3 regions of the Halomonas sp. B23F22_10 genome follow, and region 1 is predicted to be linked to each of the others. Evidence: predicted binding sites of a transcription regulator. Region 1 holds the regulator's gene; each other region holds the start of a gene.
What was found. Region 1 encodes FNR, which switches genes on or off when oxygen is low (the NO sensors DNR and NnrR bind a similar motif). Its sites were predicted from a motif close to TTGATNTANATCAA; they were not measured.

Region 1 (7,384 bases):
CCACCCGCACCCTGGCGGCGCTGGCGATCATCGGCTTCGCCCTGTGGCAGCTGTGGGGCCTGTGGCCGGGCACGATGGAGATGGCCCACGACGCCGGGCACGCCGGGCACGCCGGGCATCATTGAGCCGCTAACGCCCGCACGTTTGACCCAGCGCAACACCCCTGGGGACCGCGAGCACTAGCCTGACGACATGAACGCTCGGAACTCCGCCATGTCCGTCACCCTTCCCGCCGACTTCGGCGCCGACGACTACGCCGCGGCGCTGTCCGCCAGCAATACCAAGGCCCGCCCGCTGTCGCTGCATCTGCGCCTGCCGCTTCGCCACGACGTGGATGCCCGCGGCGACGGCAAGGGCATGGATCCCTTCGAGGTCGATCTGGCCCGGCTCGACCGCGAGATGGTGCTGGTGCGACGCTGCCTGGCGCCGGAGCGATGCCTGGAGGCCCTGCACTGGGGAAGCGGCCTCCCGCCTTCGCTGACCCTGTCGCAGATGAGCGGCCTCGTCGACCGGCTGGCCTCCCGCTTCCCCTTCGATACGGGGCGTCCGCGCGACTTCACCGTCGAGCTCGACCCCCGCGCCACGGATCTGCTCACCCTGCGTCACCTGGAGGCCCTGGGCTTCAACCGGCTGAAGCTGATCATGCGCCTGCCCGCGGCCGGCCGCCTGGACGCCCTGCCCCGCCTGCAGTCACGCGTCGAGCCGCTGCTCGACGAGACCGTGCGCATGGGCTGGCACTCGCTGAACCTGGTGCTGATCGTGGCGCCGACGACCCCGCCGCGGGAGGCCGCCGCCGCGCTCGCCGCGCTGCTTCCCATGACGCCGCCGCGCCTCTCCCTGCGCCCGGAGCCCGCCTGGCAGGAGGGCGAATCGACGCTGCCGACGGCGCTGCTGGCCCGGGTCGACGAACGCCTAGCCGAGGCCGGCTACCGGGCACTGGGACACGGTTCCTACGCCCGTCGGGGCGCCGCCCTGGAGGATGCCCTCGCCCAGGCGCGTCGCGAACGGGCGCGCGACCGACTGGGGCTCGGCACCGGCGCCATCTCGCGGCTGCCCGACGCCGTGGCCTGCAACGCCACCTCGACCCGGGACTACGCGGCGGCACTGAACGACGGTCGGCTCGCCACCGCCTCGGGGCGCTGGCGGAATGCTCGCCCGTCCAGCGCCTGACTGGCCTGAGACTCGCCCAAGGGATGCTATGCCCGAACCGGGGCTATCCGCCATAATGGGGGAGGCAAGCCCCGATCAAGGAGGACAGCATGCCCGACACCGCAGCCGGCCGACGCCGTTCCCTGCTGCACGAGACCCGCTGCCGGACCTGCAGCCTGAGTTCCCTGTGTCTGCCCCTGGCCCTCGAACTGGAGGACCTCGACGAGTTCGATGCCATCATCCGACGCCGACCGCCGCTCAAGAAGGGCGAGTCGCTGTTCCGCCAGGGCAGCCCCTTCACCAGCGTCTACGCGGTGCGCTCCGGCAGTCTCAAGCAGGTCACCAGCGAAGGCGGCGGCACGGATCAGCTGACCAACTTCTATCTGCCCAGCGAACTGGTGGGGCTCGACGGCATCGACGAGTCGAGCTATCCGGGCTCGGTCATCGCGCTCGAGACCACCACCGTGTGCGAGATCCCGTTCGACCGCCTCGACGCCCTGTCCGAGCGCCTGCCGGAACTTCGTGCCCAGCTGTATCGCAGCATGAGCAAGGAGATGCGCGACGACCGCCGCATGATGCGCCTGCTGTCGCGCAAGACCGCCGACCAGCGCCTGGCCACCTTCTTCGCCAGCCTCTCCGATCGCTTCCGCCGCCGCGGCTACTCCGCCTACAGCTTCCGCCTCTCCATGTCCCGGGCCGACATCGGCAACTACCTGGGCCTGGCGGTGGAGACCGTCAGCCGCATCCTGGGGCGCTTCCAGCAGCAGGGCCTGGTGGCCGTGTCCGGCCGAGAGGTGAACATCCTCGACCTGGACGCCCTGGCCGAGCTGGCCGAGGAAGAGGGCTGCCGCTGACGGCGCCAAGCGCCAAGCGCCAAGCGCCAAGCGCCAAGCGCCAAGCGCCAAGCGCCAAGCGCCAAGCGCCAAGCGCCAAGCGCCAAGCGCCAAGCGCCAAGCGCCAAGCGCCAAGCGCCAAGCGCGGCAGGATGATGTCATGGCCATTCTTGACGTCAACGAAGAAACCCACAGGACTCTACGTCCCGTGGGTTTCTCATTGGCTTCCTCGACATCTGCCGCCCGCTACTGAGCAGCCGGGTGCTCGGCGCTTGCTGCTAGGCGCTACTCACTCGTTATGCAGGTCGATGCGATCGGCCTGCATCTTGGCCTGCTTGTCCTCCAGCCCGGCGAAGTCGAACAGCTCGCGGTCGGCCAGCTGCGAGGGCGCGACGTTGGTGACCGCCTTGAACATGCTCTCCAGGCGGCCGGGATGCTTGGCCTCCCACTCGGCAAGCATCTCCTTGACCACCTGACGCTGCAGGTTGGGCTGCGAGCCGCACAGGTTGCAGGGAATGATCGGGAAGGCCATGCGCTCGGAGAATTCGGCGATGTCGGCCTCGCGGCAGTAGGCCAGCGGGCGGATGACGATGTTCTTGCCGTCGTCGGAGAGCAGCTTGGGCGGCATCGACTTGAGGCTGCCGCCGAAGAACATGTTGAGGAACAGCGTCTCGAGGATGTCCTCGCGGTGGTGCCCGAGGGCGATCTTGGTGGCCCCGATCTCCTCGGCGTAGCCGTAGAGGGAGCCGCGGCGCAGCCGCGAGCAGAGCGCGCAGGTGGTCTTGCCTTCCGGGGTCTTCTCCTTGACCACCGAGTAGGTGTCGCGCTCGAGGATGTGGTAGTCCACGCCGAGGCCGTCCAGGTACTCGGGCAGCACGTGCTCGGGGAAACCGGGCTGCTTCTGGTCGAGGTTCACCGCCACCAGCGAGAAGTTCACCGGCGCGTTGCGCTGCAGGTTCCGGAGAATCTCCAGCATGGTGTAGCTGTCCTTGCCGCCGGACAGGCACACCATCACCTTGTCGCCCTCGCGGATCATGTCGAAGTCGATGATCGCATTGCCGACCTGGCGCCGCAGGCGCTTCTGCAGCTTGTTGAACTCACGCTTGGCCTGGGCGTCGGGCGCCTCGGCGGACGGGGTCGACGGCTCGGCCGAAGCGGCCTCATCGGCGGGACGGGGATCGAAGGTCACGGCATCTTGCATGGTCGGGGCGCTGCCAGGGCATCGGGGGAAAGGGAAAGGGCGCCTATCCTACCACCCTGCCGCGAGACTGGCGACGTGGTGACCGCTCAGCCGCTGCGACGCGCGAGCACCGCATCGCGGTCCAGCCGCAGGTGCATCAGGGCGGTGGTCACGGCGGTGCCCAGCACGCTGTGACGTCCCATCAGCGGCACCTCGAGCTGCTCGGCGACCCGCTCGAAGGCCGGCGCCACCTCGAGCCGCGAATGGTGGTGATAGCGCTGGTAGCGCTGCACCAGATCGATGCCGGCGTTGGGCAGCTCGAAGCCGAACCGGGCGCGCAGCTGGCGGTTGAGCAGCGCCAGATCGCGGTCCAGGCGCCAGCCCACCAGCGGCCGGTTGCCGACGAAGTCGAGCAGCCGCGCCAGCGCCTGGTCGATCGACACGCCGTCGTCGAGATCGATGCCGCGCAGGCCGTGGCGGCGCAGCGTCTCGGCGTCCACGCCTTCCGGGCGCGCCAGCCTGAGCTCCAGCGACTCGCTGGTCAGCACCCGGTCGCCGCGCAGCCGCACCGCGGCGATGGCCAGCGGCTCGGCGCCGCGCACGTCGCCGCCGGTAGACTGCACGGCCAGCGCCACCAGCTCCTCCCCGGTATAAGGACGGAACAGCCAGCCATACTGGCCATGGGCGTGGCGGTGACGGTCGACCAGGCGGCGCAGGGTCTTGAGCATGTCGATGTCCTTGTCGTGTCGTGAATCGCGGTCTTGTGAGAATTCGAAAAGTCGGCGAGCGAAGGCCTGGGCTAGGCCCTCTCCCGGCGGGCCAACGCACTTCCCAGCTCCCTGTGGGTCGCAAGGCAAAGATCGTCGAAGAAACGGAGTTAACCGGGTGTAAATGAGTATTCTGAGACGATTTTTAACGCCGTATAGCCGAGCGCAGCCACTTTTCAGCCACCTCAGGTGTATTCGAGGTGGTAACGATGGGAAATCCGCTGCTTGAAGTCCTTGACGATATGCAGCGCCTCCCGGAGCAGGTCGCGCTCCAGCGACGACAGCGACTGCACCACCACCCGGTCCGGCTCGCCGAAGTCTTCGTCATCGCCGTCGAGGCGCGCCAGCTGCTGCTCGAGACGCAGCTCGGTGAACAGCGACAGCGCCTCGCCCAGGTCCTCGGCGAAGCGCTCCTCGAGCCGGCCGTCGGCCGCCAGGGCGTCGAGGCGCTCCAGGGTCCCGGTGGCGAGGATGCCGCGCTCCAGCGCCATGACCCGCACGCCGTGCACGATGGGGAAGATGCCGCCCTTCTTGATGTCGATGCCGTGCTGGGGCTTCTTGAGCGAGCCGAACAGGGTCAGCGGCGTGGAAAAGCGCAGCACCGGACGGGCGAAATAGGAGAGCAGCAGTTCGTCCCTCGACGCCGCCTCGAACAGCGCCGCCCTCACCCGCTCGAGCAGCGCCGGATTGCCGGCCACGGCATGGGCATCGAGCATGATCGCCAGCTTCATCAGGCTGTCGCCGTCGCGGGCCTCCACCCAGCGCGCGATGCGCGCCTTCCACTGGCGCTCGGTGCCGACCCAGTCGGGGTTGGAGACCATGATGTTGCCCGGGCAGCGCGGATAGCCCAGGCGGACCAGGGTCTCGGTGAACTCGGCCATGCGCGCCATGCAGTCCGGCCAGTCGAGGGCATCGTCGAGGATCAGGCCGTTGTCCTGGTCGGTCTTGAGCATCTGCTCGCCGCGCCCCTCGCTGCCCATCACCATCAGGCAGCTGTCGCGCTGCCGCCGCTCGGGCATCGAGAAGCCCCAGGCCTTGTGGATGATGCGGCCGTTGAGCGCCGCGAGCAGGCCCATGGCGAAACGCAGCTTGACCCCCTGGGCCATCAGCGCGCCGGCCAGCTCGGCGGTGCGGCGGCTGGCGACGGCGAGCTGTTCCAGATCGCCGGCCTGCTCGACCTGCAGGCTCACCACGTGGCTGCGGCTGGAGAAGTAGCTGAGCACGTCGGTCAGCTCCACCACGCCCACCGGCGCCTCGTCCTCGACGATCACCACTCGCTCGATGCGATGCCGGGTCATCAGCACCAGCACCTCGAACAGGTACTGATCAGGGCGCGCGGTGATCAGCGAGCCCCGCGCCAGCGACGACAGCGGCGTCTGCTGGCCGAGCCCCTCGAGCACCAGGGCATCGAGCAGGTCGGTCTTGGTGACCATGCCCGGCCCGTCCTCGCCCTCCACCAGCAGGCTGTCGACGGCCTCGTCATGCAGCCGCCGCACCGCCTCGGCGATGGTCGTCTCGCCGGCCAGGCAGCGCGGCGAGCGCATGCAGTCCTCGGCGCGGGCCAGCATGAAACCGGACATGGTCACCCCGCCGGCCGCGCGCTGCTCGGTCAGCAGCCGCGCCTTGTCGGCGAGGCGCTGGCGGAAGAAGGCATCGAAGGCGGGATAGGCGGCGCACAGGTCGAGGAACAGCGCCCGGGGCAGCAGATAGCACAGCGATTCCTGCTCGGCCCGGAAGCGGTAGCGGCTCTGGCCGTTGAGGATGCTGATGGCGCCGAACAGGTCACCGCCGGTGTAGTGGCCGATGCGCTGACGCTCGCCGGGCTGGGTGGTGTCCAGCTCGGCGACCTCGCCCTTGTGGATGAGGAAGACGTTCTCGCCGGGCTGCCCGGCCTCGAGGATGATCTCGTCGCGATCGAAGTAGGCCAGATCGAGCCCGCCGCGCACGCGCGCACGCCCGGTCTCGTCGAGCAGGCTGAACGGCGCGTGGGAGAGATCGACGTCGACCATGGGAGCGGGTCCTCGTGCCAGGAATCGCCGCCGCCGGATCGTACGCATGAAGGCAGGCCTGGAGCGTGACGAACGAACCGGGAGCGACAGGGCTTTCACCCAGAGTAGCAACCCCCTTTCGCTACCAGAATCTAGACCATGGTGTTAGGCATTCGCCGCCACACTTCTCGCCTAACCTTCTTCTTATACCAAAGTCATGCTCCGCTCGATCGGCCCGATGAAGGCCCTGACGTTAGACCATGGTCATGGTCCTAGTCAGCATTCGGATGCATGGATAGACCATCGTCCAACCCCTGCCGGCCGGCGCCACCGCCTGGACACGCAATGCCGACATAAGAAATTGATTTGCATCAAAAAGGTGGTAACAACTTCGATCGCTTTACACTCATGATACGAAAGTCTGCGATGTTTTTTTCGGGATTGTTGACCAGCATTGTCGATGATCCCCGGGTGATGCCAATGCGTCGATAAGCGCTCCGTTCCTCGACAGGCACTTCATCATCCGACACGCCGCCGCGGTTCGGTCGACAGACCCCGGGAAGGCACCGTGGCGACACATGAACGCTGTGAGCGACTTCCCGAATCCAACAACAAGTGGAGAGCAACATCATGGCTGAAGAGACCCCCAATGCCGAAGCCTACTGGAAGGCCAACCTCCGATTGATCGCCGGCTGTCTGGTCGTCTGGGCAGCCGTCTCCTATGGCGGTGCCATCCTGCTGCGCCCGCTGCTCTCGGGCATTGCCGTGGGCGGCACCGACCTCGGCTTCTGGTTTGCCCAGCAAGGCTCCATCCTGACCTTCATCGGCCTGATCTTCTTCTACGCCTGGAAGATGAACCGGCTGGACAAGCAATTCGGGCTCGGGGAGTAACTCAGCATGAGTCAATTTGCCATCAACGTACTGTTCGTCGGTGCCTCCTTCGCCCTCTACATCGGCATCGCCATCTGGGCGAAGGCGGGGTCGACCAAGGACTTCTACGTCGCCGGCGGCGGGGTGCACCCGATCACCAACGGCATGGCCATCGGCGCCGACTGGATGTCCGCGGCCTCCTTCATCTCCATGGCCGGCCTGATCGCCGCCGGCGGCTACGCCAACTCCACCTTCCTGATGGGGTGGACCGGCGGTTACGTGCTGCTGGCCATGCTGCTGGCACCCTACCTGCGCAAGTTCGGCAAGTTCACGGTGCCGGAATTCATCGGCGATCGTTTCTACAGCAAGCAAGCCCGCATGGTCGCGGTGGTATGCCTGATCGTGGCCTCGGTGACCTACGTCATCGGCCAGATGGCCGGCGCCGGCGTGGCCTTCTCGCGCTTCCTGGAAGTCGACGCCACCACCGGCCTGATCATCGCTGCCGTGGTGATCTTCTTCTACTCGGTGCTGGGCGGCATGAAGGGCATCACCTATACCCAGGTGGCCCAGTACATCGTGCTGATCATCGCCTATACC
Region 2 (7,384 bases), on a different contig from region 1:
GCCACCCACAACGCCCACACCATCACCAGCATCCTCGAGCAGGCCAACGCCGCCGACCGGGCCTTCGAGTTCCAGCGCCTGCACGGCATGGGCGAGGCGCTCTACGACGCGGCCCTCAAGCGCGCCCCCCAGGGCACCTACTGCCGCATCTACGCGCCTACCGGCGCCCACAAGGACCTGCTGCCCTACCTGGTGCGCCGGCTGCTCGAGAACGGCGCCAACTCGTCGTTCGTCCACCAGCTGGTCGATCCCAAGGTGCCGGTGGAATCGCTGTGCGTGCACCCGGCGGAGACCCTGCGCCAGTACGATGGCCTGGCCAACCCCCAGATTCCCCTGCCCCGCGATCTCTACGGGCCCGGTCGGCCCAACTCGAAGGGCGCGAACCTCAACATCCGCAGCCAGTACCAGCCGCTGATGGATGCCATGGCGAAGCACATGGACACCGTGTACGAGGCGCGCCCGCTGCTGGCCTTCGACGTGGCCGGCGACCCGGCGCAGACCCACGAGGTGACCGCGCCCTACGACCGCCGCCAGCGCGTCGGCACGGTGCTGTGGACCACCAAGGCTCAGGCCGAGCAGGCTTTGGACGCCGCCTGGGCGGCCTTCCCGCGCTGGGAAGCGACGCCGGTTAGCGAACGCGCCGACATCCTGCGTCGCTTCGCCGACCTGATGGAGGCGAACATGGCGGAGCTGATGGCGCTGTGTTCCCGCGAGGGCGGCAAGCTGCTCACCGACGGCGTCGACGAGATCCGCGAAGCGGTGGACTTCTGCCGCTACTACGCCGTGCGCGCCGAGGAGTTGTTCGCCGAACCGACCCGCCTGCCGGGGCCGACCGGCGAGTCCAACGAGCTGATGATGGGCGGCAAGGGCGTGTTCGCGGCGATCAGCCCCTGGAACTTCCCGGTGGCGATCTTCTGCGGCCAGATGGTCGCCACCGCCGTGGCCGGCAACACCGTGCTGGCCAAGCCCGCCGAGCAGACCTCGATCGTCGCCCACCGGGTCGTCGAGCTGCTGCGCGAGGCCGGCATGCCCCGCGACGTGGTGCAGCTGCTGCCCGGCGACGGTCCCACCGTGGGCAGCGTGCTGACCAGCGATCCGCGTGTCACCGGCGTGGTGTTCACCGGCGGCACCGACACCGCCCAGATCATCAATCGCGCCCTGGCCAACCGCGAGAACGCCGCGCTGCCGACCCTGGTGGCCGAGACCGGCGGCATGAACGCCATGATCGTCGATTCCACCGCCCTGCCCGAGCAGGTCGTGGCCGACGTCATCCATTCGGCCTTCCAGAGCGCCGGCCAGCGCTGCTCGGCGCTGCGCGTGCTCTACCTCCAGGACGACGTGGCCGACCGCGTGATCCAAATCCTCGAGGGCGCCATGGCCGAACTTCACGTGGGCGACCCGCGCGACCTGGGCACCGACGTGGGCCCGGTGATCGACGAGGACGCCCGCCGGGGGCTGCAGGCGCACATCGACCGGCTCAAGGGCGAGGGTCGCCTGCTGGCCGAGACCCGTCTCGATCCGGCGCATACCGCCGAGGGCACCTTCATCGCCCCCAGCGCCTTCCAGATCGACGGCATCGACGCCCTGGAGCGCGAGCAGTTCGGCCCGGTACTGCACATCGTGCGCTACAAGGCCCAGGACCTCGACCGGGTGATCGAATCGATCAACGGACGCGGCTATGGCCTGACGTTCGGGGTGCACAGCCGCAACGAATCCTTCGCCGAGGAGATCGCGCAGAAAATTCGCGTTGGCAACGTATACGTCAACCGCAATATCATTGGGGCCGTCGTCGGGGTCCAGCCGTTCGGCGGCCAGGGCTTCTCCGGAACGGGCCCCAAGGCGGGTGGACCCCACTATCTACTGCGGTTCGCCACGGAAAAGACGGTGACGATCAATACCGCCGCCCTCGGCGGCAATGCGTCACTGCTTGCGCTGGGAGACGAGTGATCCCCGCTCGTCCGTAACGACAACAAACTGAAGGAAGTCTCTCATGGTCGAAAACAACGCCACCCATGGCCTCAGGTGCCTACGCTCTCTGGACGTGATCCTCGCCACCCGCGTGGCGGCCGGCATGCCCACCAGCCACCCGCTGGATATTCATCCGGCCTAACCAACAGGAGAGTTCATATGGCTATTGGTGTCTGGATCAGTCTCTTTGCGTACTTTGCGCTGATGATCGCCATCGGTCTCTATGCCATGCGCAAGTCAACGTCGACCTCGGAAGGCTACATCCTGGGGGGGCGGTCCCTGAGTCCCAAGGTGGCGGCCCTGTCCGCCGGCGCCTCGGACATGAGTGGGTGGCTGCTGCTGGGCCTGCCCGGGGCCATGTTCGTCTCGGGGCTGGGCTCGGCCTGGATCGGCATCGGCCTGCTGGTCGGGGCCTTCTTCAACTGGCTGCTGGTGGCGCCGCGCCTGCGCGAGCAGACGGTGCACTACGGTAACGCCATCACCATTCCCCAGTTCCTGGCGAATCGCTTCCCGACCCAGGCGATCCCGTTGAGAACGGTCTCCGCCATCGTCATCGTGGTGTTCTTCGCGGTGTACACGGCATCCGGCCTGGTCGCGGGCGGCAAGCTTTTCGAGAGCGCGTTCTCCGGCGTGATCAACCTCGGCGGCATGAGCGACTACGGCACGGGCATCATCATCACGCTGGGCGTGGTGCTGGCCTACACCGTGGTCGGTGGTTTCATGGCCGTGAGCATGACCGACTTCGTGCAAGGCTGCATCATGATGCTGGCCCTGGTGATCATGCCGGCGGTGGTGCTGTTCGGCGAGGGCGGCGGCGGCTTCGGTCAGGCGTCCCAGACCCTGAACGAGGTCGATCCCACCCTGCTGTCGTGGACCGACGGCCTGACGCTGATCGGTTGGCTGTCGGCGGTGACCTGGGGCCTGGGATACTTTGGCCAGCCGCACATCATCGTGCGCTTCATGGCCATCCGCACCCTCAAGGATGTGCCCATTGCCCGCAACATCGGCATGAGCTGGATGCTCATCTCGCTGATCGGCGCGGTCTCGCTGGGCATCTTCGGCCGCGCCTACGCGGTGCGCAACGGCATGAATGTCGAGGATCCTGAAACGATCTTCATCATCCTCGCCGACCTGCTGTTTCACCCGCTCATCACCGGCTTCCTCTATGCCGCGCTGCTGGCGGCCGTCATGAGCACCATCTCCAGCCAGCTGCTGGTGGCCTCCTCCTCGCTGACCGAAGACTTCTACCGTCTGTTCCTGCGCAAGCAGGCGACGGAGAGAGAGACCGTCACCGTGGGCCGCGTCTGCGTCGCCCTGGTCGGCCTGGTGGCCGCCGTCATCGCGTCCGATCCAGACTCTCAGGTCCTGGGGCTGGTCAGCAACGCCTGGGCCGGCTTCGGTGCGGCCTTCGGCCCGCTGATCATCCTGTCGCTGATGTGGTCGCGCACCAATGGCGCGGGCGCCATTGCGGGCATGATCGCGGGCGCCGTCACCGTGATGCTCTGGATCTCGCTGGGCTGGAACGGCTCCTTCCTGGGGGGCCCCGGGGTGTACGAGATCATTCCCGGCTTCATCGCCGCCTTCATTGCCATTCTGGTGGTGAGCAGCGTGACCGCCGACGCCGGCGAATATCAGCACATCACTCGATAAGGACGCGTATCAAGCGCCGAGAAGGGCTCCTGCGGGAGCCCTTTTTCGTGTCTCGCCGACCCCGCCCGGACTCAGCCCAGCAGGCTACGCCCCACCAACGCCAGCGCAAAGAGCGGCAACAGCGCCCGGCTCCAGGTCGCGGCGGAGAGCCGCCACAGCCCCCGCCCGCCGACCGACATGGCCAGCGGCCGCGCAAAGGCGCAACCCAGCGCCCACATGCCCAGCAGCACCAGCACTGCCCGCCAAGGCCAATCGAGCCCCTGCACCAGCGCGGGTTGATACAGTAACCATACCGACAGCCCCGCCGCCGTCAGCAGCGCGACCAGCGGCCTGTCGCCCGGCCTCGGCCTGGCGGGAAAGCGCCTCCCGACGCGCATGGCCATTCCCTCTCGCTGTCGCCTGTCTCACCGATTCAGTGAAGCCGAAAACCCCGAGATCGGCGAATTCCATGCAGGAAATGTGAAAGTTGTATTCATCCTATACGAGATAAAACCCTGTCAGTGAAGCATTTCATCATGACGCGGCCAAATCAGCCCTCGAGTAATAGAAAAATTCTACAAGACATTTAGAAACGGTGTTTCTATGCTCTACAGGACGCGATGCAAGGACGCCGAAGACGCCGAATCACTCGGCGCCGGCATTCAGGAACACAACGGGAGGCTTCCCATGAAAACGATTCGCCTGATCACCGCCACCGCCCTCACCGCTGCCGGCCTCGTCGGCGCCCAGTCCGCCATGGCCTACCAGGCCGGCGATTTCTACGTGCGCGGCGGCATCGCCAAGACCGAGGTCAAGGATGACAACGGCCGCGTGGCCGGTGCTGATCTGGACATCTCCGACGAGCGCGGCTTCGCCTATGGCCTGGGCTACCAGTTCCACGACAAGTTCGGCGTCGAACTCAACGGCACCGAGTCGTTCGAGCACGACCTGGCCCTCGACGGCGCCGGCATCGGCAGCGTGGAGCGCATGCCGCTCAACCTGATGCTCAACTACTACCCGATGGGCGGCACCGACTCACGAATTCAGCCCTACGTGGGCGCCGGCCTGAACTACACGCACTTCTCCGACGAGGAACTGTCCGGGCTGGAGATCGAGGAATCCTACGGGCCCGCCGCCCAGGCAGGCGTGGACTTCGCCCTGACCGATCACCTGCTGATCGGCGCCTTCGCCCAATACGCGGACGTGGACGCCGACGCCAAGCTCGACGGTACCGACATCGGTGAGGCCGAGGTGGATCCGGTCACCGTCGGCGGCAGCTTCACCTACCGCTTCTGATTCTCGACGCCGAGATGACCGCCATGACGCCGAGCCCCGTGCCCGGCGTCATCTTTTGATGTGCATCAATTCGAGCCGCGAACCATTTTGCCTTGAGTCAAATCGGCGCCGCGGCGCACCCCGTAGACTGGAGCCCTCGCTTACCGTCACCGAGGAGCCAGCCCCATGCGCCGCCCCCTGATCTCCACCCTGATCGTCGCCACCGGCCTCGTCGCCAGCAGCCAGGCGCTCGCCTACGGCGCCGGCGATATCTACACCCGCGTCGGCGTGGCCAAGGTCGCGCCCAAGAGCGATAACGGCGATCTCGCCGGCGGCACCTACGACGTCGACGTGCAGGACGACAACGGCTTCGCCTTCACCCTGGGCTATCGTTTCACCGACAAGCTGGGCGTGGAACTGCTGGCAGCCGAGCCCTTCGAGCATGACATCCGGCTCAACGACGCCAACCTCGCCTCCACCAAGCACCTGCCGCCGACCCTGACCCTGCAGTATTATCCGTTCGGCGGCACCCAGGCGCGGGTGCAGCCCTATGCCGGGGTGGGCGTTAACTACACCCACTTCTCCGACGAGCACATCGACGGCGGTGATCTGGAGCTGGACGATTCCTGGGGCGCGGCCGCCCAGCTGGGCGTCGACCTGCTGATCGACGAACACTGGGCCTTCAATGCCGCCGCCTGGTACCTCGACATCGACACCGATGCCGAGCTGAACGGCACCGACATCGGCAACGTCGAGATCGACCCGCTGGTGGTGATGGGCGGCATCAGCTTCCGCTTCTGAGCCGCGTCGACATGCCCTGCAAGAAAGGCCCGCCGAACGGCGGGCCTTTCTTGTGTGCAAGCGGCATGACGAGTGTCGGGGCCGCTAGCAGGCGATATGGCGCGACAGCCCCAACGCCTTGAGCGTCTCGTCGTCGAGCCCCTCGATGGCATCCACCTCGGCCAGGCGGGCGTGATAGTCGGCACTCAGGAAGGGCTTCCCGGCCAGGAGATGATCGAGATACTCCCGCGCCGGCCGCAGCGCCTCGCCGGTGGTTCCCGGCGCGGCCACATAGACCCAGGCCTCGATGGGGCCTTGCCCCGTGTGGATGGGCAGGCGCAGCCGATCGTAGTCGTGGGGGTAGCCCTCGAAGGGGTCCATGCACTCGATCTGCTCCGGGGCGAGCAGCTCGAACAGCGCCCCCTCGACCCGCTCACCGGCGGCGGGCACCACGTTGGCGTGGCTGATGCCGGGCACCCGAGAGGCCTTGTCGAAGCGCAGGCCATGGTCGCGCAGCACTCCGGACAAGGCACGCCGGGTCGTGCCGATCCGTGCCTCGATCCGGGCGGCGTTCATGTTGCTGCCGTAGGCGAAGTAATAGGGCATGAGCGACTCAGTTCTCGGTGACCAGCTGGTCGATCCGCTCCATCACCTTGCCCATCAGCACCCGCTGGCTGGCCTTCGCACCTTCCTGGATCAGATAGGCCTCCACGGCGGGAGCCACGTCGCAGCTCGCCGGCATCGGCGCGCGCGCCTCCACCAGCGCATCCAGCCGGGCGATGAACACGAAACGCAGCCACTGGGGCAGTGACATCGTGTCGATGCAGAACGGCTCGGAACTGTCGAAGGCCTCCGGCGCGGGACGCTCCATGCGCCACAGGTCGGACGCCTTCATGGTGGACTCGAGTTCGCGCAATGCCTGCTCGAGTTCCTGATGAACGGTCATGGGAAATACCTCTGATCTGACTAGGGGACCATTATCCCGCGCCTGCACGATGCGGGCCACCCCCTGTCACGCCGGTGCCGGGGGCAAGACCTTGCGCAGAAAATCCCGGGTACGCGGATCCTCGGGGGCCTGGAACAGCCGCGAGGGCGGGCCCTGTTCGACGATCCGCCCGCCCTCCATGAACACCACCCGGTCGGCGACGTCCCGGGCGAAGGCCATCTCGTGGGTCACCACCAGCATGGTCTGGCGCTCGGCGGCTAGCTGCTTCATCAGCGCCAGCACCTCGTCGACCCATTCCGGGTCCAGCGACGACGTCGGCTCGTCGAACAGGATCACCTCGGCCTGGGCGGCCATGGCGCGGCCGATGCCGACCCGCTGTTGCTGGCCGCCGGACAGCGAGGCCGGATAGGCGTCCGCCTTGTCGGCCAGGCCGATGCGCTCGAGGATTTCCCCGGCCCGGGCATGGGCCTTCGCCTTGGGCCAGCGATTGACCACGATCAGCCCCTCGGCGATGTTCTCCAGTGCCGTCTTGTTGGCGAACAGCGCATAGTTCTGGAACACGAAGGCGGTGCGGCGTCGTGCGGCCAGGATGTCGGCGCGGCTGGCCCGGGTCACGTCGACATCCAGATCGCCCAGGGTCAGCCGGCCGGCATCGGGCCGCTCCAGGAAGTTGAGGCAGCGCAGCAGGGTCGACTTGCCGGTGCCCGACGGGCCGATCACCACGATGATCTCGCCCCGCTCGATCTCCAGATCGATGCCGTCGAGCACGGTGGCGTGGCCGAAGCG
Region 3 (7,384 bases), on a different contig from region 1:
TGCCCATGGCGATCCCGACTCTCTCCATCTGCCGGGGGCGCGACATCACCCCGCACCTGCCGGCCCTGGCCCAGCTGCGCATCCGGGTCTTCCGTGACTACCCCTATCTCTACGACGGCAACGAGGCCTACGAGGCCAGCTACCTCGAGCGCTATGCCGCCAATCCGGAAAGCTTCTTCGTGCTGGCCTTCGACGGCGACACCCTGGTCGGCGCGGCCACCGGCCAGCCGCTGGACGACGAGATCGACGACTTCCGTGCCCCCTTCGAGGCCGCCGGCTACCGCCCCGAAGGCGTCTTCTACTATGGGGAATCGGTGCTGCTGCCCGAATACCGCGGCCGCGGCATCGGCAAGGCCTTCATGGAAGCCCGCGAGAGCCACGCCGAAAGCGAGGGCTTCGGCCATGCGGCCTTCTGCGCCGTGGAACGCCCGATCGACCATCCGCTCAAGCCCGACGACTACCGGCCGCTGCACGACTTCTGGAACGCCTGGGGCTATCGCCGCACGCCGTCACTCTCGACCACCTTCACCTGGAAGGACATCGATGCGGACGAGGAGACCGCCAAGCCGATGATCTTCTGGTGCAAGACGCTCGACGGGTAAACCACGGGAGACGGCCCGGCGGCTTTTGCCGCCACTGGCGCTTGGTCGTACAATGCCGCTCATCGCTGGGCGGCCTTCCGCCCCACCCGACAGACGCTTTCGAGGACATCCCGGACCCATGCGCGCCAGCCAACTGTTGATCTCCACCCTCAAGGAAACGCCCGCCGACGCCGAAGTGGTCAGCCATCAGCTGATGCTGCGCGCGGGGATGATCCGCCGCCTGACCTCGGGGCTCTATACCTGGCTGCCGCTAGGCCTTCGCACCCTGCGCAAGGTCGAGCGCATCGTCCGCGAGGAGATGGATCGCGCCGGCGGCCAGGAAGTGCTGATGCCGGCCGTGCAGCCCGCCGAACTGTGGCAGGAGTCCGGCCGCTGGGACCAGTACGGCCCCGAGCTTTTGCGCCTCAAGGACCGCCACGAGCGTGACTACTGCGTCGGGCCGACCCACGAGGAAGTCATCACCGACCTGGTGCGCCGCGAGATCTCCAGCTACAAGCAGCTGCCGTCGAACTTCTATCAGATCCAGACCAAGTTCCGCGACGAGATCCGCCCGCGCTTCGGCGTGATGCGCTCCCGCGAGTTCGTGATGAAGGATGCCTACTCCTTCCACATCGACGAAGCCTCGCTGATGGACACCTATCAGGTGATGTACGACACCTACGTGCGCATCTTCACTCGCCTGGGGCTCGACTTCCGCCCGGTGATCGCCGACAACGGCTCCATCGGCGGCACCGGCTCCCACGAGTTCCACGTGCTGGCCGACTCCGGCGAGGACGACATCGTGTTCTCCACCGAGTCCGACTACGCCGCCAACATGGAGAAGGCCGAGGCGATGGCGCCCCAGGGCGAGCGCGACGCCCCGCGCGAGGAGCTGCGCCTGGTCGACACGCCGGATGCCAAGACCATCGCCGCGCTGGTCGAGCAGCACGGCCTGCCGATCGAGAAGACCATCAAGACGCTGATGGTGCACGCCACCGAGGGCGGCCTGATCGCGCTGCTGGTGCGCGGCGATCACGAGCTCAACGAGGTCAAGGCCGAGAACCTGCCCGAGGTGGCGAGCCCGCTGACCATGGGCACCGAGGAAGAGATCCGCGCGGCGGCCGGCACCGGCCCCGGTTCGCTGGGTCCGGTGAACCTCGACATGCCGATCGTCATCGACCGCAGCGTGGCGATGATGAGCGACTTCGGCGCCGGCGCCAACGTCGACGGCAAGCACTACTTCGGCATCAACTGGGAGCGCGACCTGCCGCTGCCCAAGGTCGCCGACCTGCGCAACGTGGTCGAGGGCGATCCCTCCCCGGACGGCCGGGGCACCCTGTCGATCAAGCGCGGCATCGAGGTCGGCCACGTCTTCCAGCTGGGCCAGAAGTACAGCGAAGCGATGAATGCCACCGTGCTGGACGCCAACGGCAAGGCCGCACATCCCTGGATGGGCTGCTATGGTATCGGGGTGACCCGGGTCGTGGCCGCCGCCATCGAACAGAACCATGACGACGGCGGCATCATCTGGCCGGACGCCATCGCGCCCTTCCACGTCACCGTGGTGCCGATGAACGCCCACAAGTCGCAGCGCGTGCGCGAGGAAAGCGAGCGTCTCTATCAGGAGCTCAGCGCCGCCGGCTTCGACGTGCTGCTCGACGATCGCGACCTGCGCCCCGGCGTGCGTTTCGCCGACCAGGAACTGATGGGCATTCCCCATCGCCTGGTGGTCGGCGACCGCGGGCTGGACAAGGAAGAACTGGAGTACAAGGGACGCCGTGACAGCGACGCCACCATGGTCCCCGCCGGGGACATCCTCGCCTTCCTGCACGAGAAGATCGACGCCCGCTAAGCGGCGACTGACGGCCGCCCTGGCGGCGGCCGCCTCCCTGCTGCTGGCGACCCCGCTCGTCGCCCAACCGCTCGACGGCCAGGCGGGCAGCGACTTCCTCGATGCCCTCTCCGCGCACCCGGTCCCGGACCGGGCGCCGGTGGTTCGGGCCCTGCCGCCGCTCCCCGCCACGCTGCGCCCGACCCTGGACGGCGCCCGGCGGACGCCGCGCTCGCCCGCCGAGGTGTGGGCGGCCCGTCAGTGGATCAACGACATGGCACCGCGCCTGGCGCGCTACGTGCCCGATGCCGATCGTCGCCAGACGCTGCTGACCCGCATCCATCAGGAGGCGAGCCTGGCCGGCCTCCCGCCGGCGCTGGTGCTGTCCGTCATTGAAGTGGAGAGCGCCTTCCACGCCGAGGCGGTGTCATCGGCCGGCGCCGTGGGGCTGATGCAGATCATGCCGTTCTGGATCCGCGAGCTCGGCCTGCCCGCCGACGACCTCAAGGATCCCATCCGCAACCTGCGCTATGGCTGCACGATACTGGCCCACTACCTGGCGGTGGAAGACGGCGACCTGACCCGCGCCCTGGCCCGCTACAACGGCAGCCTGGGAAAGACCTGGTACCCCGAGCGGGTGATGCGCGCCCTGGCCCGTCGCTGGACGCCCGCGGCCCTCGGCCTGCCCGAGCGCCTGACCGCCGACCGCTGAGCGACCCCCTCTGCCGAACGACGGCACAAAAAAAGGCCGGCCCCGAAGGGTCGGCCTAGTGGGGGGTAGCCCCCCTCCCCTGACGACTGTGGAACGGCGGATCAGCGCTTCTTGTTTTCGCGACGATGGTGGTCGCGGATGACGAAGGCCACCCAGCCGCCCATGAAGGCGATCATCATGCCGACGGTGGCAAGCCCGAAGATCACGGCATCGTCCCAGTACATGGTGCTTGCCTCCCGTCGCGATGTGATGGCCCTACTCTAGCGGCCCGTCCCGGGCGATACGCTGATCTGGGTCAAGTGCGCCACCCGGTGTGAACAGGCCGGCCGTACGGGCTTGATCCAGGTCAGTTTCACGCTCGCGACGCTGCCGCTGGGAGCTCCTCGGCCCCGGAAACGATGCCGCATCGCGCCGCAGGGAAGGAGGGGGGGCAAGGAGGAGGGAGAGAAACGCGGGAAACGCGGCCGCGCCGAAGGGCGACGCGGCCGGCGCTCCCGAGCCGAGGGCTCAGACCATCTTCTTGTCTTCGACCTGATCCGGCGTGGTGCCCGGCGGCAGCGGGTGGCCCTTGGCGAGCTCGGCGCGGGTGGCCTCGCGCACCTCCAGCACCTCCAGACGATAGTGCAGGTGGCGACCGGCCAGCGGATGATTGGTGTCGATCCGCACGCCGTCGTCGCGCACCTCGAGCACGGTGACGATCTCCGGGCCGTCATCGCCCGGCGTCTGGAAGCGCATGCCCGGCGCGAGATCGGGCACTGGGAAGGCCTCGCGGCCGACCTCGCGCACCAGCGCCTCGTCGCGCAGGCCATAGGCCTCGGCGGGGGCCAGGGTCACCTCGAGCTCGGCGCCGGCCTCGCTCCCGGCCAGGGCCTGCTCCAGCCCGGCCATCAGGTTGCCGTGGCCGTGAAGGTATTCGAGTGGCTTCTGGCGCGCGCGGGAGTCGTCGAGGACCTGGCCGTCCTCGTCGCTCAGCACGTAGTGCAGGGTCACGACCCGCTGGGGGGCGATGGTCATGGGGCCTCCGGTACTGGGGAATGAAAGATAGGGTTAAAGGGCATCAGTCGCGACGGCGCAGTCGGGAGACGGGCATCTCCAGTCGCTGCTGCTGATGCAGCATGTTGAGCAGCACGATGGCGCGCTCCTCGCCCTTGTGGCTGGCGAAGACCGCCTGCAGGTCCTTGAACGGCCCCTCGGTGATCTCCACCGCCTCGCCGGCGCGGAAGTAGACGTGGGCGACGTCGTCATCATCCTGGCTGGCCTGACGGCGCAGGGCCTCGATCAGCCCGTCGCCGACCGGCACCGGCATGTCGCCGCCGAAGGTCACGAGCTTGAGCACGCCGCGCGTCGAGCGGATCGGCCGCCAGTTGCTGATCAGCCGGTCGAGGCGGATGAACAGATAGTAGGGAAACAGCGGCTCGCTCACCCACTCCAGCTTGCCGCGGCGCTTCTTCTGAACCTCGAGCACCGGGTGGAAGACCTCGTAGCCCTGGTTGCCCAGGTGCTCGGCGGCACGGAAGGACTCGCCTCCCTTGCACTGGATGGCATACCAGCGGGGCACCGCATCCTCGGTGGCCTCGAGAGAAAGGTCGTCATCACGCATGTCGTCGATCGTCTCTGGCTGGTGTCGGCGCCGGGGCTCTGCAACAATCGGCGGCGCGTGCCGCCGGTGTCGTCGGCCCCGGTCGAGACCGAGATTTTAACATCGATGGCCCGGCACGTGCCCTGACCCATCGCAAGGAGAGCCCCTCATGCCGCCCCCCACCGCGCATCGCAGCTGGCGCAGCGCCCTGTCGGTCTACCTGCGTGCCCCGGTGCTGACCATGCTGTTCCTGGGCTTCTCGGCGGGCCTGCCCTTCCTGCTGGTGTTCTCGACACTGTCGGCCTGGCTGCGCAGCGACGGCGTCGAGGTGGCCGCGATCGGCTTCTTCGCCTGGATCGGCATCCTCTACTCGATCAAGTTCTTCTGGGCCCCGGTGGTCGACCGGCTGGCGCTCCCCGGCCTGACCCGCCGGCTCGGCCAGCGCCGCGGCTGGATGCTGCTGGCGCAGGCGATGATCGCCGCCGGCCTGGCGGGGCTGTCGAGTCTCGATCCACCGAACCAGCTGCCGCTGGTGGCGTTGTTCGCGCTGCTGGTGGCCTTCGGCTCGGCGACCCAGGACATCTCCATCGACGCCTTTCGTATCGAGTCGGCGCCGGAGGACCTGCAGGCGGCCATGGCCTCGACCTATATCATCGGCTATCGCGGCGGGCTGATCGCCGCCGGGGCGGGAGCGCTCTACCTGGCCTCGCTGGTGTCCTGGCACGTCGCCTACCTGGCGATGGCGGCGCTGATGGCGGTGGGCATGGTGACGGTGCTGGTGCGCCCGGAACCCGAACGCCAGGCGCTGGGCGTCCAGCTGATCCACGAGCCGCGGGTGCGGGCCTTCCTGCGCGCCAGCCGCGGCCGGCCGGCCTGGCTGCGCCGCCTGGGCGCCTGGGTGATCGGCGCGGTGGTCTGCCCGTTCACCGACTTCTTCGGTCGGCACGGGCTCAAGGCGCTGTGGCTGCTGGCCTTCGTGGCCGTGTTCCGGATCAGCGACCTGGCGATGGCCTCCATGGCCAACCCGCTCTACATCGATCTGGGCTTCAGCCTCGAGGCCATCGCCAACGTGACCAACGTGTTCGGCATCGCCATGAGCATCGGCGGCGGGCTGATGGGCGGCCTGCTGGTGGCGCGCTACGGAGTGGGGCCGATCCTGATCCTCGGCGCCTGCGCCACCGCCCTGACCAACCTGCTGTTCGTGGCCCTATCGCTTGCCGGCGACAGCCTGCCGATGCTGGTGGTCACCATCGTCGGCGACAACCTCTCCAACGGCCTCGCCAGCGCGGTGTTCATCGCCTTCCTCTCGGGGCTGACCTCGCGGGCCTACACCGCCACCCAGTACGCGCTGTTCTCGTCGCTGATGACGCTGCCCGGCAAGTTCCTGAGCGGCTTCGGCGGCCTGGTCGTGGCCTCGCACGGCTACGCAGACTTCTTCCTGGCGGCCTCGGTGCTGGGCCTGCCGGCCATCGCGCTGGCGATCTGGGTCAGCCGCGACCGCCGTCTGGCACCGGCGCCGACCACGGCCTGAGGCCGCCCCTCTCGGCCCCGCCGCTCAGTCCAGCCGACCGGCGAGCCATTCCAGCGCGCCCGGGGTGGCGCGCCACTGGTCACGCATCAGGGTGCGGTACTGCCAGGCCTCGGCCCGCGAACCGGGCGCCGCCGTACCGTCGCCCGACGGGCTGGCCGGACGCGGATTCTCGGCGCACAGCAGCGACAGGGCGTGACCGTTGTGGCGCCGGGACTCGCTCAGCGCCTCGACGGCCTCGTCGAGGCGCTCCAGGCGGTAGAGCGCCAGCGCCCGGCCCATCAGCAGCCCCAGCACCGCCTCGTCCTCGGACGGCTTGGCCAGCGCCGACTCGCTGAGCGCCAGCGCCTCGGTGTCGCGGCCCTCGCGCAGCAGCTGGTCGAGCACCAGCTCGCGCAGCCCCAGGCTGTCACGATCATCCAGCTCGAGCAGCCGCTCGGCCAGATGCCGGGAACGCTGCCGCGCGCCGCGTTCCATGCCGACCACCAGCGCCAGGCCGGTGCGCAGCAGCATGGCGTTATCGGCGGCGTCCCAGTCCAGTGAGGCGTCGCCCGGCGAGGCGTCGCCGGACGCCGCCTCGCGTGCCTGATCCAGCCAACGTTCCAGGCGCTCGGCCAGCGGCTCGAACAGGCTCGGCGCCATCCACGGCAGGCTGCCGAAGCGGCTGGTCAGCGCCAGCGCCAGCGACTGCACCACCGCCGGCGAATCGAGCCACTCCGGCTGGGCACACAGCGCCGGCAGCCAGTCGCCGGCCGCCTGCCAGGGATCGTCATCGAAGCCCAGCGGGGCCTCGTTCTCGACCTCGGCGGGGAACACCGCGCGGAAACCGGCATAGAGCGTGTCTTCCCGGGCGCTGCGGTGATAGGCCAGCTGGCCCTCCTCGACGCGCAGGTCCAGCGTCGGTGCACCGTCCAGCGACTCGAGCAGCGCCTGCAGCGCGACCAGCGGCTCGGCCAGATCCTCCTCGGCGTTGAGCAGCTGTTCGGCCAGGGTCGCGCCGGGGTTATCGGCCAGGTCGGAGAGGAACTGCAGCTGGTCGGGATCGAGCTCGCCTTGACGGGACAGGCGGCGGAACCAGAAGCTCGAGCGCTCGCGGGCCTCTTCCTCGTGCCCTTCATGCAGCAGCAGCATGGCCTCGATGTAGGCCAGGGTC

Region 2: ACGTNF_RS06730 (OmpW/AlkL family protein) is a predicted target of FNR. The motif match lies at 4,949-4,962, and genes of this name have one in related genera.
Region 3: ccoM (cytochrome c oxidase subunit CcoM) is a predicted target of FNR. The motif match lies at 3,410-3,423, and genes of this name have one in related genera.

The regions. Positions count from the first base shown of each region.
Region 1 is NZ_JBIEKF010000004.1:340,010-347,393, reverse strand. Features, by position in the region: gene ACGTNF_RS11345 (sulfite exporter TauE/SafE family protein) at 1-125, shown strand, start outside; gene ACGTNF_RS11340 (oxygen-independent coproporphyrinogen III oxidase) at 214-1,170, shown strand; gene fnr (fumarate/nitrate reduction transcriptional regulator Fnr) at 1,260-2,003, shown strand; gene ttcA (tRNA 2-thiocytidine(32) synthetase TtcA) at 2,272-3,183, opposite strand; gene ACGTNF_RS11325 (3'-5' exonuclease family protein) at 3,270-3,890, opposite strand; gene ACGTNF_RS11320 (putative nucleotidyltransferase substrate binding domain-containing protein) at 4,115-5,938, opposite strand; gene ACGTNF_RS11315 (DUF4212 domain-containing protein) at 6,548-6,808, shown strand; gene ACGTNF_RS11310 (sodium:solute symporter family protein) at 6,815-7,384, shown strand, end outside.
Region 2 is NZ_JBIEKF010000002.1:556,704-564,087, forward strand. Features, by position in the region: gene putA (bifunctional proline dehydrogenase/L-glutamate gamma-semialdehyde dehydrogenase PutA) at 1-1,947, shown strand, start outside; gene putP (sodium/proline symporter PutP) at 2,128-3,618, shown strand; gene ACGTNF_RS06720 (hypothetical protein) at 3,690-4,001, opposite strand; gene ACGTNF_RS06725 (OmpW/AlkL family protein) at 4,285-4,893, shown strand; gene ACGTNF_RS06730 (OmpW/AlkL family protein) at 5,059-5,673, shown strand; gene ACGTNF_RS06735 (gamma-glutamylcyclotransferase family protein) at 5,758-6,258, opposite strand; gene ACGTNF_RS06740 (YqcC family protein) at 6,266-6,598, opposite strand; gene ACGTNF_RS06745 (amino acid ABC transporter ATP-binding protein) at 6,665-7,384, opposite strand, start outside.
Region 3 is NZ_JBIEKF010000002.1:285,645-293,028, forward strand. Features, by position in the region: gene ACGTNF_RS05415 (GNAT family N-acetyltransferase) at 6-602, shown strand; gene ACGTNF_RS05420 (proline--tRNA ligase) at 721-2,433, shown strand; gene ACGTNF_RS05425 (lytic transglycosylase domain-containing protein) at 2,573-3,124, shown strand; gene ccoM (cytochrome c oxidase subunit CcoM) at 3,226-3,348, opposite strand; gene ACGTNF_RS05435 (FKBP-type peptidyl-prolyl cis-trans isomerase) at 3,632-4,138, opposite strand; gene rfaH (transcription/translation regulatory transformer protein RfaH) at 4,182-4,724, opposite strand; gene ACGTNF_RS05445 (AmpG family muropeptide MFS transporter) at 4,873-6,234, shown strand; gene ACGTNF_RS05450 (SEC-C metal-binding domain-containing protein) at 6,259-7,384, opposite strand, start outside.